Regions from separate parts of the Kutzneria viridogrisea DSM 43870 genome, predicted to be linked through region 2. Evidence: predicted binding sites of a transcription regulator. Region 2 holds the regulator's gene; the other holds the start of a gene.
The links. The regulator HspR, encoded in region 2, represses chaperone genes until heat shock. The targets are predictions, from matches to a motif close to ANNTTGAGTNNNNNNNACTCAANNT.

Region 1: lon (endopeptidase La) is a predicted target of HspR. The motif match lies at 4,292-4,316, and genes of this name have one in related genera.

Annotation. Positions count from the first base shown of each region.
Region 1 is NZ_CP007155.1:8,222,429-8,230,928, forward strand. Features, by position in the region: gene cobN (cobaltochelatase subunit CobN) at 1-1,539, opposite strand, end outside; cobalamin riboswitch at 1,597-1,668, opposite strand; gene KALB_RS35650 (amino acid permease) at 1,701-3,206, opposite strand; gene KALB_RS35655 (SAM-dependent methyltransferase) at 3,334-4,146, opposite strand; gene lon (endopeptidase La) at 4,335-6,698, shown strand; gene KALB_RS35665 (TetR/AcrR family transcriptional regulator C-terminal domain-containing protein) at 6,742-7,458, opposite strand; gene KALB_RS35670 (FAD-dependent oxidoreductase) at 7,529-8,500, shown strand, end outside.
Region 2 is NZ_CP007155.1:9,662,243-9,670,742, reverse strand. Features, by position in the region: gene dnaK (molecular chaperone DnaK) at 32-1,894, shown strand; gene grpE (nucleotide exchange factor GrpE) at 1,891-2,511, shown strand; gene dnaJ (molecular chaperone DnaJ) at 2,536-3,726, shown strand; gene KALB_RS42560 (heat shock protein transcriptional repressor HspR) at 3,723-4,148, shown strand; gene KALB_RS42555 (FAD-binding oxidoreductase) at 4,275-5,378, opposite strand; gene KALB_RS42550 (pyridoxamine 5'-phosphate oxidase family protein) at 5,764-6,441, shown strand; gene KALB_RS42545 (MarR family winged helix-turn-helix transcriptional regulator) at 6,476-6,949, shown strand; gene KALB_RS42540 (MarR family winged helix-turn-helix transcriptional regulator) at 6,961-7,398, shown strand; gene clpB (ATP-dependent chaperone ClpB) at 7,665-8,500, shown strand, end outside.

The sequences.
Region 1 (8,500 bases), 1.4 Mb from region 2:
GCCGAGGTGGACCACAGCGTGCGCACCGAACTCGTGCTCGAGCCAGCGGTAAGCCGCGAGGTACTGGTGCGAAGGCGGCAGATCAGGATCGTGGTAGATCGCGACCGGGTTCTCGCCGAAGCCACGGGGCGGCTGGATCATCAGGATCACGTTGCCGAATCGCAGCGAAGCTGCGTAGATCTCGTCGTCGGTCACGTACAGCTGCCCGGGTGCCTCGCCCCAGTGCTCGGCAACAGACTCGCGGATCGACTCCGGAAGTGCACCGAACCACGCCGCATAGGTGCTGGCCGGGACGCGGATCGCCGCCGTGGCCATCTGTTCCTCGGTCAGCCAGTCGACATCATGTCCACCAGCTGCGATCAACTGGTGGATCAGCGTGTCGCCGTCCAGTTCGGACACATCGAGTCCGCCCAGGTCGTAGCCGTGTTCGGCCATCTGCCGCAACAGGATCACCGCAGACGCCGGGGTGTCGAGGCCGACCGCGTTACCAACGCGCGAGTGCTTGGTCGGGTAGGAGGACAGCACGATCGACACGCGCTTGTCCGCATTGGGCACGTGCCGCAGCCTGGCCATGGCCGCCGCGGAACCTGCCACGCGGGCAGCACGCTCCGGGTCGGCGACATAGACCGGAATGCCGTCGGGACCATTCTCTTTGAACGAGAAGGGAACTCCGATCAGCCTGCCGTCGAACTCCGGGATCGCCACCTGCATCGCAGCGTCCATCGGCGACAGTGCCGCATCCGACGACGCCCACGCCGCACGCGAGGAGGTCAAGCACAGCCCCTGAAGCACGGGAACGTCCAGCGAGGCCAGCGCGCCCGCATCCCAGGCATCCTCGTCCCCGCCTGCGGCCGCGTCCGCCGCTACCGCCCCGCCTGCGGCGAGAACCGTTGCCACGATCGCATCGCACCGTCCCAGCACTGCCAGCAGGCCAGCGGACTCGGTGTCACTCAGCCCACGAAGCGAACCGCAGAACACCGGCAGGGCGTTCGCACCCGCTGCCTCGATGGCATCGGCCAAGGTGTCAATGAACGCGGTGTTCCCCGCGAGCGCGTGCGCTCGGTAGAACACGACAGCGACGGTCGGCCGACCGGCTTCGGTCTTCCGTTCGCCGTGCACGCCGTACACCGGCATCGCGGTCGGTGCTTCGAACCCTTCACCGGTCAGCAGAACGGTGTCAGACAGGAACCCCGCCAGCTCACGAAGGTTGGAAGGGCCGCCCTCCACGAGGTACGCAAGCGCTTGCGTCGCGACTCCGGCCGGCACAGTGGACAGGGCCATCAGCTCAGCATCGGGTGTCGCCTCGCCGCCGAGGCAGACCACGGGCAGGTTCGAGGCGAGCAGGACGCCCACCCCCTCCTCCCAGGCTCGGAGACCACCGAGCAGCCGCACGACCACGAGATCAGCGCCTTCGAGCAGCGGCGGCAACTCGTCCAGTTCCAGCCGAGCTGGATTGGCCACCTGGTAGTTGGCTCCGGACGCCTTGGCGGCAAGCAGATCAGTGTCGGCGGTGGACAGCAGCAGGACGCGCGAAGTCATCAGCCGTACCCTCCTCGGGGTCCCGCGCCCCGGGTAGAGACGTCACGGCCGGTGGTCGAGTCTCTGGCTGCCGACCCGCGTGGGTCGATCACAGTGGCGCGACCGCCCCGGACTCGCACCGGGTTCCTCGCGTCCACCGCCGTCTGGTCGGCTCATCGTAGTCAGGCCAGGGAGTCGAGTTCGCGCTCGATTGCGGCCAACTCCTCCGGACTGCCCTGCACCTTCGGCCCGGTGAACCACTTGCGCGCGGACACCAACCACCAGATTCCCGCGAACCCGAGCACCACCAGCACGGCGATCGGCGTGTAGTTGAAGCTCTGCACAGTGATCGGACTCACGGTCGGGAGCATGAACAGGATCGAGATGAACACCACCCACGCCACAGCGACGCTGCCGACCAGGACGCTGAAGCGCCCGAGGTGCCATGGACCGCGTTCGAATCGCTTGCCCTGCCGAAGCCGCAGGAAGGTCGGCACAACGTATGCGATGTACAATCCGATGACCGCGATCGAGGTGACCGCGCCGTAGGCCGTGTTGTTCCACAGGTACGGCAGCCCAAGCACGAACGCACCACCGGCCGCCAGCCAGACGGCGTTGGTCGGCGTCTTGGTCCTGGGATTGATCCGATGCCAGATCCGTGCCCCCGGCAGCGCGCCGTCACGCGAGAACGCGTAGATCATGCGGGAGTTCGCGGTCACCGAGGACATGCCACAGAACAGCTGCGCACCAATGGCCACGAGCAGGAGCAGCTTCCCGCCGGTCAGACCGATGGCATCGATGAAGATCTGCGCAGGCGGCACTCCGGTGGCCGTCCCCACCTCACCGGAGTAGTCCTGGATCGCGAAGGTGATTCCGATCAGCAGCACCCAACCGGCCACCAGCGAGACCAGGATGGCCATCACGATCCCCTTCGGGCCGGACCTGGCGGCGTCGTGCGTCTCCTCGGTCATGTGCGCGGAGGCGTCATAGCCGGTGAACGTGTACTGGGCCATCAGGAGCCCGAGCAGTCCCACGTAGAGGGACGAGGACCAGCCGGTGTTGTTCACGAAGTGCCCGAAAACGAACCCTGCCGACTGGTGGTGCTCGGGGAGCAGCGCCAGGGCACCGACGATGACGAGCACGCCGAGGATGTGCCACCAGACGCTGACCGAGTTCAGCAGGGCGACCAACTTGACGCCGATCGTGTTGAGCAGGCCGTGCAGGAGCAGCACGCATCCGAAGATCAAGATGGTGTGCGGAGGCGATGCGGCAAAGCCGAACTGCAGGTCGAGCAGGGCGTTGATGAACGAGGCCGCACCGAAGTCGACCGACGCGGTGACAGCCACCTGGCCGAGGAAGTTGAACCAACCCGTGAACCACGACCAGGCAGCTGGGCGGCTCGGCGCAAGCTTGGCGGCCCAGTAGTACAGGCCGCCAGCGGTCGGGTAGCTGGAGCAGACCTCGGCCATCGCGAGTCCGACGAACAACGTCATCGCCCCAACGAGCGGCCAGCCAAGCGTGATCAGCATCGGGCCGCCGGTGTTCATGCCGTTGCCGTACAGCGTGAGGCAGCCGGAGAGCACCGAGATGATCGTAAACGACAGGGCGAAGTTCGAGAACGCCGACATCGAGCGCTGCAGTTCCTGGGTGTACCCGAGCTCGTGCAGCCGCTTCTCGTCGTCGGACATGCCGGACATCGGCGCCTCCAAATGGATCAGAACCAGTCCATTGGCGCACCATTGAGTCATCCACAGGCGCTCACGTCAAGACTTGTTCAAGATCGCCAAGGCGAAGCCCCACCCCCGTGAGGAGCGGTCACGGTCGTCGAGCGACGCCGCCGTAGGCGAGGTGGATCGTCCCCTCGTTGCGCTCCACCCACTCGGAATGCCACTGCCTCACCGGCACGATTCCAGGCTCGACCAGGTCAAACCCCGCGAAGAGCTTGGCGATCTCCTCGACCGTCCGCGGGTGGACCGGCGTGAGCGTTTGACGGTAGAGCTCGCCAAGCGCGCGCAGCTGCGCTGCGTCGTGGTCAGCGACGAAGTCGGCAGTAGCGTGGGACAGCGCCAGGTAACTGCCCTGCGCCAACGCACGGCGGTAGCGGTCGACAAGCGCAACCGGGTCGTCCTCGTCGGGCAGGAAGTGCAGCACCCCGACCATGATCAACCCAATCGGACGTTCCAGGTCGAGCATGCGCTCAACCTCTGGACTGCCCAGGATCGTGTCGACTTGCCGCACGTCAGCACGGATGGCACAAGCCAGCGGGTTGTCTCCCAGGATCGTGCGACTGTGCGCCACCGCGACCGGGTCGTTGTCCACGTACACGACCCGTGCGCCGGGGTTGATCCGGTGCACGATCTCGTGGACGTTGCCGACGGTCGGAATGCCGGAGCCCAGGTCGAGGAATTGGTCGACGCCCGCGTCCGCGAGGTGCGTCACCGCACGGCGTAGGAACGACCGGCTGGCCCGCATCGCGGCAGCGACCTCCGGCATCCCACTCAGCGCATCCTTGGCCGCCCGTCGGTCCACCGCGAAGTTGTGTGCCCCACCCAGGAAGTAGTCGAAGATCCGCGCCGCGTTGGGCCGGTCCAGGTCGACATCAGCAGGTACCCACCTGGGGCGGTGCATGCGATCGCCCCCTCAGCCCTCACCAAAGAATTCACCCGATCGTGTTAATCCTCCTGGTCGGCAGCCGTGGTGTCCACACCGAGAAGGTCACGAAGGCGTGCTCGCTGTGGGCGAACAGGGCACGGGAACACAAGCCCGCTCCAGATGGTTGAGCCGTAGTGACTCAACCTTTGTGAAGGGTGGAAGACGTGAGCGAAACACTGGCGCTTCCGGTGCTCCCGCTGGACGACGTCGTCGTGCTGCCCGGCATGGTCGTGCCGGTCAAGCTCGCGGACGCCGAGGTCCGCGCGGCGGTCGAGGCCGCTCAGGCATCGGAGACCGGAGCGAACCAGCCACGGGTGCTCCTGGTTCCCCGGCTGGAGGGCAAGTACGGCGCGGTGGGCACCCTCGGGGTGATCACCCAGATCGGCAGGCTTCCCGGTGGTGAACGCGCTGCGGTCGTGCGTGGAACCGCCCGGGTGCGCATCGGTACCGGTACCACCGGACCTGGTGCGGCGCTGTGGGTGCAGGCAGAGGTCCAGGACGAGCCCGCGCTCGACGAGCGGACCCGCGAGCTGGCCAAGGAGTACCGCTCCCTGGTGACGACGATCCTGCAACAGCGCGGAGCGTGGCAGGTCGTCGATTCGGTGCAGGGAGTGACCGAACCGTCGGCGCTGGCCGACCTGGCCGGTTACGCCTCGTACCTCAGCGACGAGCAGAAGCTCTGGCTGCTGGAGACGGTCGACGTAGCCGCCCGGCTGGAGAAGCTGCTGACCTGGGGCCGCGAGCACCTGGCCGAGTTGGACGTGGCCGAGACGATCCGCAAGGACGTCCAGGAAGGCATGGAGAAGCAGCAGCGGGAGTTCCTGCTGCGCCAGCAGTTGTCGGCGATCCGCAAGGAGCTCGCGGAGCTGGACGGCAAGCCGGCCTCCGAGGAGCAGGACTACCGGGCTCGGGTCGAGGCAGCGGACCTGCCGGAGCACGTCAGGACTGCCGCGCTGACCGAGGTGGACAAGCTGGAGCGCACGTCCGAGCAGTCACCCGAGGTGAGCTGGATCAGGACGTGGCTCGACACGGTGCTGGAGATCCCGTGGAACGTCCGCACCGAGGACTCCTACGACATCGCTGGGGCACGTGCGGTGCTCGACGCCGACCACGCGGGGCTGGTTGACGTCAAGGACCGGATCATCGAGTACTTGGCGGTGCGCCGTCGCCGGGCCGACAAGGGCCTGGGCGTGGTCGGCGGGCGTCGCAGCGGTGCGGTGCTCGCGCTGGTCGGCCCGCCTGGTGTGGGCAAGACATCGCTGGGCGAGTCGGTCGCCAGGGCGATGGGCAGGGACTTCGTCCGGGTCGCTCTCGGCGGCGTGCGGGACGAGGCCGAGATCCGCGGCCACCGGCGCACCTACGTGGGCGCGCTGCCGGGCCGGATCGTGCGGGCGATCAAGGAAGCCGGCTCGATGAACCCGGTGGTCCTGCTCGACGAGGTGGACAAGGTCGGCTCGGACTACCGGGGAGACCCGACCGCCGCCCTGCTGGAGGTGCTCGACCCGGCGCAGAACCACACGTTCCGCGACCACTACCTGGAGGTCGAGCTCGACCTGTCGGACGTGTTGTTCCTGGCGACGGCCAACGTGCTGGAGTCGATCCCCGGACCGCTGCTGGACCGCATGGAACTGGTGCGGCTGGACGGCTACACCGAGGACGAGAAGGTCACCATCGCTCGTGATCACCTGTTGCCGCGCCAGCTGGAGCGGGCAGGACTGTCCAGTGACGAGGTCTTGGTCAACGAGGAAGCACTGCGCAGGATCGCCGGCGAGTACACCCGTGAGGCCGGGGTGCGCGATCTGGAGCGTTCGATCGCCCGGGTGCTGCGCAAGGTCACCGCGAAGGTGGCACTGGATGACACGGCGCTGCCCGTGTCGATCTCCGAAGCTGATCTGACCAACTACCTTGGCAGGCCCAGGCACACGCCTGAGTCGGCGGAGCGGACGAGCGTGCCAGGAGTGGCCACCGGGTTGGCGGTCACCGGTGCGGGTGGCGACGTGCTGTTCGTGGAGGCTTCGCTGGCCGACCCCGAGACGGGTGCGAACGGGGTGGCGTTGACAGGTCAGCTCGGTGACGTGATGAAGGAATCCGCGCACATCGCGCTGTCCTACCTGCGCTCGCACGGTGCCGAACTCGAACTGCCGGTCGGCGACCTCAAGGAGCGTGGCGTCCACGTCCACGTGCCTGCGGGCGCCGTGCCCAAGGACGGGCCCAGCGCTGGCGTCACGATGACGACCGCGTTGGCCTCCCTGCTGTCGGGCCGCCCGGTGCGGTCGGATGTCGCGATGACCGGTGAGGTGTCGCTGACCGGGCGCGTGCTGCCGATCGGTGGGGTCAAGCAGAAGCTGCTCGCCGCGCACCGCGCGGGCATCACGACGGTCCTGCTGCCCAAGCGGAACGAGCCCGATCTCGACGACGTGCCCGAGTCAGTGCGCGAGCAGCTCACCGTTCACCTGGTGAGTGACGTCCGCGAGGCCCTCGACCTGGCGCTGGAGCCCGCGGTGGCCAACGCCTCGGTCGCCGCCTGACCAACCGTGGTGGAGTGCCCGGTCCACGAGACCGGGCACTCCGTCATGCTCCGGTGACGCGAGCAGCGATCCCGTCGAGCAGGCACTGGAGACCGATCTCGAACTGCTCATCGTGGTTGAGGTCGACCGCGTCGATGATCCGACGCGTGGCCTCGGGGAAGTCACCGCTCTCGATGACCACCTCGCGGATGTAGGGAGCGACCACAGCACGCCACTGGTCCTCGGTGAGCCCAGTCCGGCGCTGCGCCTCCTGCTCGGACAACTCGTTGACGGCCGCGCCGAGCACGTAGTTGTTCACAGCACCCAGCAGAGCCGAAGCCACAGTGATGTCCCGGCTGACCCCGCCGGCAGCGGTGAGCGCGAACTCGATCCACCGCAGGGCTTGCGGCCCGATCGGCGGTCTGCTGCCCACTTCGGTTGCGAACCACGGATGCCTCAGGGCCATCGCCCGCTGCCGGTGCGCGATCAGCGCGAGGTCCACACGCCAGTCCTCGGACGGCTGCTCGGGCACCTCCAACTCGCCGTGCACGGCATCGACCATCAGCTCGAGCAACTCGTCCTTGCCGGTGACGTACCGGTACAGCGAGGTTGTTCCGGATCCGAGGTCGGTCGCGACCCGCCGCATGGTCAGGGCCTGCACGCCCTCAGCGTCCGCGATCTGAATCGCCGTTCGAACGATCTGATCGATGCTGAGCGCGGGCCGCTGACGCCTGCGCTGATCGGCAAGTCGCCTCCAGACCAGCGTGAACTCCTCGGACATGGCGCACACAGTACCTAGTGGGTACATTGTTCCCATCAAGGGAACGATGTACCCATATCGGGGGGACGACATGCGAGTACTCATCGTCGGAGCAGGCACGGTCGGTCTCAGCACGGCACTGTTCCTGGCTCGACGCGGGGTGGAAGTGGTGCTCGTCGAGCGCCGGAACGGGCTGTCCACGCATCCGAGGGCGTTCGGCATCAACAGCAGGTCGATCGAGCTCTTCCGGGAAGTGGGCGTCGACTTCGAGACAGCCACGAAGGTCAGGGGCCTGGCGACCGGACCGAACCTCAACGAGTTGGAGACAAAACTACAACTCACGACGCTCGACGAGCCGATGAGGCGACTCAGCCCAGCACAGGGCGTCTCGCGACCGCAAGATCAACTGGATCCGATTGTATACGATCGTGCGCTGCGGCTCGGGTGCGAGCCGCGGTTCGGCGCCGAATTGATCGGTCTGACTGGGACGGAGGCAACGGTTCGCGACGTGGCATCGGGTGCCACGAGCACGATCGCCGCCGACTACGTGATCGCAGCAGACGGCGCCAACAGCAAGGTGCGTGCGTTGCTGGGCGTCGACTCCACCGGACCAGGAGTGCTCAACCACGGGCACATGCTCAACGTGCTGTTCCGCAGCAACCTGCCCACCGCACAGTTCTCGATGTGCGTGCTCACCAACCCGGAGTCCTCCGGCATCCTGATCCCGGTGGATGACACGGGCAGGTGGATCTTCCACATCCCGATGGGCGATCCGGACGCACCCGCACAGCGCTACACCGATCTGATCCGGACCGCGACGGGGATCCCCGATCTCGACGTGGACGTGATCAGCTGCCGGACCTGGTCCTCGACCGCGCGCACGGCGAACCGGTTCCGCGTGGGCAACACCTTCCTCGTCGGTGACGCAGCACACGTGGTGCCACCGACCGGCGGTTTCGGCCTGAACACCGGGCTGGCCGACGCGCACAACCTGGCATGGAAGCTGGCCAAGGTCATCTCCGGCGAGGCAGGCGAGGACCTGCTCGACACCTATGAGCAGGAG
Region 2 (8,500 bases):
GCGAAAAGGACAGTTCAGGGAGGAAAGTTCCATGGCGCGTGCGGTCGGCATCGACTTGGGGACGACCAACTCCGTCGTCGCCGTTCTTGAGGGCGGTGAGCCGACGGTCATCGCCAACTCCGAGGGTTCTCGCACCACCCCGTCCATCGTGGCGTTCGCGAAGAACGGTGAGGTCCTGGTGGGGCAGCCCGCCAAGAACCAGGCCGTGACCAACGTGGACCGCACGATCCGGTCGGTCAAGCGGCACATCGGTACCTCGTGGACCACCGAGCTCGACGGCAAGTCCTACACCGCGCAGGAGATCTCCGCGCGCGTGCTGATGAAGCTCAAGCGCGACGCCGAGGCCTACCTCGGCGAGGAGATCACCGACGCCGTGATCACCGTGCCCGCGTACTTCGAGGACGCCCAGCGGCAGGCCACCAAGGAGGCCGGCCAGATCGCGGGCCTCAACGTGCTGCGCATCGTCAACGAGCCCACCTCGGCGGCGCTGGCCTACGGCCTGGACAAGGGCGAGAAGGAGCAGACCATCCTGGTCTTCGACCTGGGTGGCGGCACCTTCGACGTGTCCCTGCTGGAGCTGGGCGACGGTGTGGTCGAGGTCCGCGCGACCTCCGGTGACAACCACCTCGGTGGTGACGACTGGGACCAGCGGATCGTCGACTGGCTGGTCGAGAAGTTCAAGTCCTCCAACGGGATCGACTTGACCAAGGACAAGATGGCGCTGCAGCGCATCCGCGAGGCGGCGGAGAAGGCCAAGATCGAGCTGTCCTCCTCCTCCACGGCGACCATCAACCTGCCCTACATCACCGTGGACGCGGACAAGAACCCGCTGTTCCTGGACGAGACCCTGTCCCGGGCCGAGTTCCAGCGCATCACCTCCGACCTGCTGGACCGCTGCCGCGCCCCGTTCACCAACGTGATCAAGGACGCCGGCATCCAGATCGCCAACATCGACCACGTGGTGCTGGTCGGCGGTTCCACCCGCATGCCCGCGGTGTCCGAGCTGGTCAAGGAGCTGACCGGCGGCCGCGAGCCGAACAAGGGCGTGAACCCCGACGAGGTCGTCGCGGTCGGCGCCGCCCTGCAGGCCGGTGTGCTCAAGGGTGAGGTCAAGGACGTCCTGCTGCTCGACGTCACCCCGCTGTCCCTGGGCATCGAGACCAAGGGCGGCATCATGACCAAGCTGATCGAGCGCAACACCACGATCCCGACCAAGCGCTCGGAGATCTTCACCACGGCCGACGACAACCAGCCGTCCGTGCAGATCCAGGTGTTCCAGGGTGAGCGCGAGATCGCCTCCCAGAACAAGAAGCTGGGCATGTTCGAGCTGACCGGTCTGCCGCCCGCCCCGCGGGGCGTGCCGCAGATCGAGGTCACCTTCGACATCGACGCCAACGGCATCGTGCACGTCCAGGCCAAGGACCTGGGCACCGGCAAGGAGCAGTCGATGACCATCACGGGCGGCTCGGCGCTGCCCAAGGACGACATCGACCGCATGATCAAGGACGCCGAGGAGCACGCCGAGGAGGACAAGCGCCGCCGCGAGGAGGCCGAGGTCCGCAACCAGGCCGAGACGCTCGTCTACAGCACCGAGAAGTTCATCAAGGACAACGACGAGAAGCTGCCCGCGGACACCAAGGAGAAGGTGACCGCCGCCATCGCGGAGGCCAAGGAGGCCCTGAAGGGCACCGACATCCCGGCCATCAAGTCCGCCGTGGAGAAGCTGGCCACCGAGTCGCAGGCGCTGGGCTCCGCGCTCTACGCCAACGCGCCGGGTGCCGAGGGCGAGGCCGCCGGTGCCGCCGCGGGTGCCGCCGGCGCTGCCGGTGCCGCTGGCGCCAAGGCCGACGACGTGGTTGACGCCGAGATCGTGGACGAGGACCCGAAGAAGTGACCGACCAGCCGGAGCAGAACGAGGAGCGGGTCGTGGTGCGCGACCGTCGCCGCATCGACCCGGACACCGGCCAGGTGCGTGAGCCCGAGCCCGAGGAGACCGCCTCGGGCGAGGGCGAGCCCGCGGGCAGGCACGCCGTTGACGAGCAGGTCGCGGACCCGGCCGCCGAGCTGAAGGCCCAGCTCGACGAGCGGACCGCCGACCTGCAGCGGTTGCAGGCCGAGTACGCCAACTACCGCAAGCGCGTGGAGCGCGACCGTGAACTGGTCGCGGCCACCGCGAAGGCCCAGGTCACCACCGAGCTGCTCGGTGTGCTGGACGACGTGGAGCGGGCCGCCGCGCACGGCGACCTGACCGGCGCGTTCAAGGCCGTCAGCGACAAGCTGGTGACCGTGCTGACCGCTGTCGGCCTGGCGCCGTTCGGCAGCGAGGGCGAGGAGTTCGACCCCTCGGTGCACGAGGCCGTGCAGCACAGCACCTCCCCGGAGGTGAGCGGCCCGACCGTGACGGCCGTGCTGCGCAGGGGCTACCGGCTCGGCGAGCGGGTGCTGCGACCTGCACTGGTCGCGGTGACCGATCACGAACCAGCGGGCGAGTCGTCCGCGGCTGCAGAGTAAGTCGAGCGAGGGGAGGGGCGCCCGGTGAGTGCGCGGGACTGGATCGACAAGGATTTCTACGCCGACCTGGGCGTCTCCTCCGAGGCCTCGGCCGAGGAGATCAAGAAGTCGTACCGGAAGCTGGCCAGGGAGTTGCACCCCGACGCCAACCCCGGTGACACCAAGGCCGAGGCCCGGTTCAAGTCGGTCTCGCAGGCCTACGGGGTGCTGTCGGACCCGGAGAAGCGCAAGCAGTACGACGAGGCGCGCAGCCTGTTCGCCTCGGGTGGTTTCCGGCCCGGGGGCGGCGGTGGCTTCCCCGGGGGTTTCGGCGGTGGCTCCGCGGGCGGCTTCGACTTCGGCGACCTGTTCGGCGGGGCACAGCAAGGCGGGGCAGGCGGCATCGGTGACATCCTCGGCGGCCTGTTCGGCCGCAGGGGCGGCGCGGCGTCGGCGGCCAGCCGGGCGCGGCGCGGTGACGACGTCGAGACCGATGTGCGCATCGACTTCGTGGAGGCCGTGCGCGGTGCCACCGTGCCGCTGCGGCTGTCCAGCCCCGCGGCCTGCGCCACCTGTGGCGGCAACGGGGCCAAGCCGGGCACCACGCCCAAGGTCTGCACCACCTGCAAGGGATCCGGGCTGGTCAGCCGCAGCCAGGGCGCCTTCGCGTTCAGCGAGCCCTGCGGGGACTGCCGGGGCACCGGCCGCATCGTCGAGGACCCGTGCCCGGACTGCGGCGGGCAGGGCGTGAGCACCAAGACGCGCACGCTCACCGTGCGCATCCCGGTCGGCGTGGACGACGGCCAGCGGATCAGGTTGGCCGGGCAGGGCGAGCCGGGCCGCAACGGTGGCCCCAGCGGCGACCTGTTCGTGCGGGTGCACGTCACCCCGCACCCGGTGTTCGGGCGCACGCGCAACGACCTGACCGTGACCGTTCCGGTGACCTTCCCGGAACTCGCGCTGGGCACCACACTGAGCGTGCCGACCCTGGACGGGTCGGTGAACGTCAAGGTGCAGCCGGGGACCGCCAGCGGACGGATCCTGCGGGTGCGCGGCAAGGGCATCGTGCGCAAGGAGGGCGCCTCGGGTGACCTGCTGGTGACCCTGCAGGTCGCGGTGCCCTCGCGGCTGGACGGCAAGGCGGAGGAGGCGTTGCGCGCCTACGCCGAGGCCACCCAGGACCACGACCCGAGGGCTGAGCTGAACGAACTGCTCGGAAAGGGTGAGACAGGATGAGCCTCCCGTTCCCCCCTGGTGCCGACGAGGACACACCGGTGTTCGTGATCTCCGTGGCGGCCCAGCTGTCCGGACTGCACGCGCAGACCCTGCGCAGCTACGACCGGCTCGGGCTGGTCTCGCCGGGCCGGGCCACCGGCGGTGGGCGCCGCTACTCAGCGCGGGACATCACGCTGCTGCGCGAGGTGCAGCGGCTGTCCCAGGAGGAGGGCGTCAACCTCGCGGGTATCAAGCGGATCATCGACCTGGAGAACCAGGTGGACGCGCTGAAGTCACGCCTGACCGAGCTGATGGAGGAGTTGGCCGCGGCCCACGCCGCCGCCGAGCACGCCGCCGCGGCGGTGCACGCCTCGTACCGTCGCGACCTGGTGCCGATCCGCCAGCAGACGGCCCTGGTCGTGTGGAAGCCGAAGGACAAGTAGCCCACCCCCGGCGAGTCCCGCTCTGGTGTACGTGAGTCCCGCGTTCCAACCGGCACACATCGCCCGGAACGCGGGATTCGGCGTTCTACGGGCGGGACTCGGTTGCGTGTGGGCGGGACTCGCGGGTCAGTCCAGGGTGAACGGGTCGTAGCGGATGTGGTCCAGCGGGGTGCCCGCGACCAGCATCCGGGACACCGTGGAACGGATCATCGAGGGTGAGCCGCACACCAGCACGTCCCGGTCCGACCAGGAGCCGTAGCGGGTGACCACGTCGGCCAGGGTGCCGTGCTCCACGCCCTGCAGACCGGGCTCGGACTCCACCACCGGCACGACCGTCAGCCAGGGGTTGCCCATGGCGATGCGCTGGAGGTTCTCCAGGTCGTACAGGTCCTCCCTGGTCCGCCCGCCGACGAACAGGTGCACGCGCGGGTTCTCGCCCCACTGCGCGAGGTGGTCCAGGATGGCGCGCATCGGGGCGACCCCGGTGCCGCCCGCGACCATGAGCACGTCCCTGCCGGACTCGCGGTCCACGCCGAGCCGCCCCATCGGGGCGCCGATCCGCCAGGTGTCGCCGACCTGCGTGTGGCTCACGATGGCCCGGCTGACCCAGCCGCTCTGCACGGCGCGGACGTGGAACTCCATCGAGCCGTCCTCACGCGGCGCGTTGGCGGGACTGAGGTAGCGCCACAGCCTGCCGCGCTGCGGGGTCTCCACGCTGACGTACTGGCCGGGCTGGTAGGGCACCGGGTAGTCGGGCTGCACGCGCACCATGGCGAGTTCCCAGCTCAGCCGCTTGTGCTCCAGCACGGTGGCCGACCAGTAGGCGGGGCCCTCGTCGGCGGCGGCGGCCTCCTGCATGGACCGGGCCATGATCGTGTACGCCTCGGCCCAGGCCCGCTCGACCTGCGTGGTCCACGCCTTGCCCGCGAACTTCTTGACGGAGGCGAGCAGGGCGGTGCCGACGGCCTCGTAGTGCCCGGCCACGACGCCGAACTTGCGGTGGTCACGGCCGAGTTGGCGCAGGAAGGGGATCAGGTCGTCTGGTCTGTCCACCATCTGGACCACGTGCACGAGTGCGCGCAGCAGCCTGCTGCGCTGCACCTCCATGTTCACCGGGAACATCTCGCGGGTGGTCGGTGCGAGGCTGAACAGCATCCCGTAGAAGAACTTGGCGACGTCGTCCGCGCAGGGCTCGACCACCGCGAAGCTTTCGCGAATCATCCGCACCATCGCGGTGACACCTGGTGGCGGTTCGCGGTGAGGTGTTGTCGAGGGCACAGGGTTCAGTACGGCGTTGGCTGTCATGGTCCGGGCGCAGTCTCCACGTAGTCAGGGGCGCCAGGCAAGGCACCCCGTGGTCAAGCATCCGTCCCCCGACAGGGTGGACCCTAACTCGACTTCTCCTGGTTGCGGGACTTGATGCCACGTTCGGGTGTACCACCATGACTAACTGTTGACAGCCCCTCACGCCATTGAGCGAACTCGTGATCAGGGGTGTGCAGAGCGCGCTCGACATGACACGGTTTGTGCCGTGACCCCCGAGCCCCTTCACCCGACTGGCACAGCCGGTCCTGACCTTCTGAGCATGGAACTGTCCGATCCGATTCCCCCGTCAGTGACCGGACTCACACCCGTTCCCGAGGACCCGCTCGGCGCGGACGAGTCCTACCGGGACCTGCCCGGCTCGCACGGCGAGCACCTGTTGCAACGCGCCTTCGGCACCCAGGACCGGGCCAAGCGCTTCTACGCCGACCAGGTGCTCGACCACCTCAACGAGGAGATGCGCGCCTTCATCGGGCGCATGGAAATGGCCTTCGTGGGCACCGCGGACGGCAAGGGCGACTGCGACGTCTCCCTGCGCGCGGGGTCGGCGGGCTTCGTGCAGGTGCTCGGCGAGCGCGAGCTGGCGTACCCGGAGTACCGGGGCAACGGCGTGATGGCCAGCCTGGGCAACATCAGCGAGAACCCGCACGTCGCGATGCTGCTGGTGGACTTCGTCTCGGACCTGATCGGGCTGCACGTCAACGGCAGCGCCCGCATCGTGGAGGACGCCGAACTGCGGGTCCAGCACCCCGGCCTGCCCGTCGCCGCCGAGCGCGGGCGCACCCCCGAGCGCTGGGTCGTGCTGCACGTGGACGAGGCCTACATCCACTGCCGCAAGCACATCCCGCGCATGGTGCCGGTGGACCGGACCCGCGACTGGGGCACCGACGAGGCGCGGCCCAAGGGCGGCGACTACTTCCGCGCCAAGGGGGTGAACGGGCAGCGCAGGCACGCCTGGGCCGCCCACTAGACAGCACCCACACCTCGGGCCACTACCGTTCTTCGTGCTCAAGGCACAGGAGGACCCCGTGGGTGACGAGGACGCAGCTGATCGCAGGGAAGCCGCCCAGGCGGTGGAACGCGAGCTGTCGGTGCTGTTCGGCCGTGCGCGCAGCATCTCGCTGCAACTCGCGGCGGAGGTGCACCCCGGGCTGGACTCCGCCTCGTACGCCCTGCTGCTGCACCTGTTCGACGCGGGCCCGGTCCGTGCCGCGGAGATCGTGGAGCGGACCGGGCTGGACAAGTCCACGGTGAGCAGGCAGATCGCCCGCCTTGAGGAGCTCGGGCTGCTGGAGCGCGCGGTGGACCTGGCCGACGGCCGGGCCCGGATCGTGCAGCTGACCGGCACCGGGCACGACCGGCTGGAGGCCATCCGCCAGGACCGCAGGCAGCGGCTGCGGGAGAAGTTCGCCGACTGGTCCACCGAGGACGTGCGGACCTTCTCCAGCCTGCTGAGCAGGTTGAACGAGGCACTCTGATGGAGCCGTCGGTGCAGAGCTCGCTGGAGCTGATCCGCAACCTGATGCGCCTGAGCCAGGTGCAGCACGCGATCAAGACCCGGTTCTGGGACGACGAGTTCGGCCTGCACCCCGCGGCGGGCGGGCTGCTGGCCGACATCGTGGCCCGCGAGGAGTGCCGGGTGTCCGACCTGGCCGAGCACCGGGTCGTGGACACCTCGGTGGTGAGCAGGCAGATCGCCCAGTTGCAGGCGGCGGGCCTGGTCAGCAGGCGGCCCTCGCCCAGTGACGGCCGGGTGGCGCTGATCAGCGCCACCGAGCGCGGGGTCGAGGTGCTGCGGGGCTGGCGCACCAGGCAGGCCGACCTGATCAAGCAGGCGCTGGTGGACTGGGACGAGGACAGCGTGGGCGAGGCGAACCGGGTGCTGGCGGCGCTGACCGCCGCGCTGCGGGCCCACCTGGGTGACTGAGCGGATCACTCGGACGGCGGCTGGCGCTCCGGCTTGTCGACAAACCTGTGGATTGTCACCTGGGGATTGTGGACAACTGGGGATGAGGTGTGGACAACCCTGGTTCGCATGTGGGTGACACGCCGGGTGACCTGTGGATGCCGCCCGTGGGAGCGTGTGCCACGGTGGAGGTGAGCGGGGTCACGGCCCCGGGTGGCACCTTGAGTGGAACAGACTCAACTTTTCTGACGTTGATCCTGGTGTCCACGAGTTTGGCGAGGTGAGGGATGGACGCTTTCAACCCGACTACCAAGACCCAGCAGGCCGTGACGGCGGCTGCCCAGGCGGCGGTGACCGCGGGCAACCCGGACGTGACCCCGGTGCACCTGCTCGGCGCGCTGCTGGCGCAGCAGGACGGGCTGACCGCGCCGCTGCTGGCGGCGGTCGGGGCCGATCCGGCGCAGGTCCGCGCGGAGCTGGACAAGCTCGCCGGCGCGCTGCCCAGCGCCACCGGTGCCAGCGTGTCCACGCCGCAGCTGTCCCGCGACGCCCTGATGGCGATCACCAGCGCGCAGCGGCTGGCCACCGAGATGGGCGACGAGTACGTCTCCACCGAGCACGTGCTGCACGGGCTGGCCGCCACCGAGAGCCGGGTGGCCGACCTGCTGCGCAGGCACGGTGCCACCGCGGACGCGCTGCGCGAGGCGTTCGTGAAGGTGCGCGGATCGGCGCGGATCACCAGCCCCGACCCGGAGGGCACCTTCCAGGCCCTGGAGAAGTACGGGGTCGACCTGACCGAGCGCGCCCGCGACGGCGAGCTGGACCCGGTGATCGGCCGCGACTCGGAGATCCGCCGGGTGATCCAGGTGCTGTCCCGGCGCACCAAGAACAACCCCGTGCTGATCGGTGAGCCCGGCGTGGGCAAGACCGCGATCGTGGAGGGCCTCGCCCAGCGCATCGTGGCCGGTGACGTGCCCGAGTCCCTGCGCGGCAAGCGCGTGGTGGCGCTGGACCTGGGCTCCATGGTGGCCGGGGCCAAGTACCGCGGCGAGTTCGAGGAGCGGCTCAAGGCCGTGCTGAAGGAGATCACCTCCTCGGCGGGCCAGGTCATCACCTTCATCGA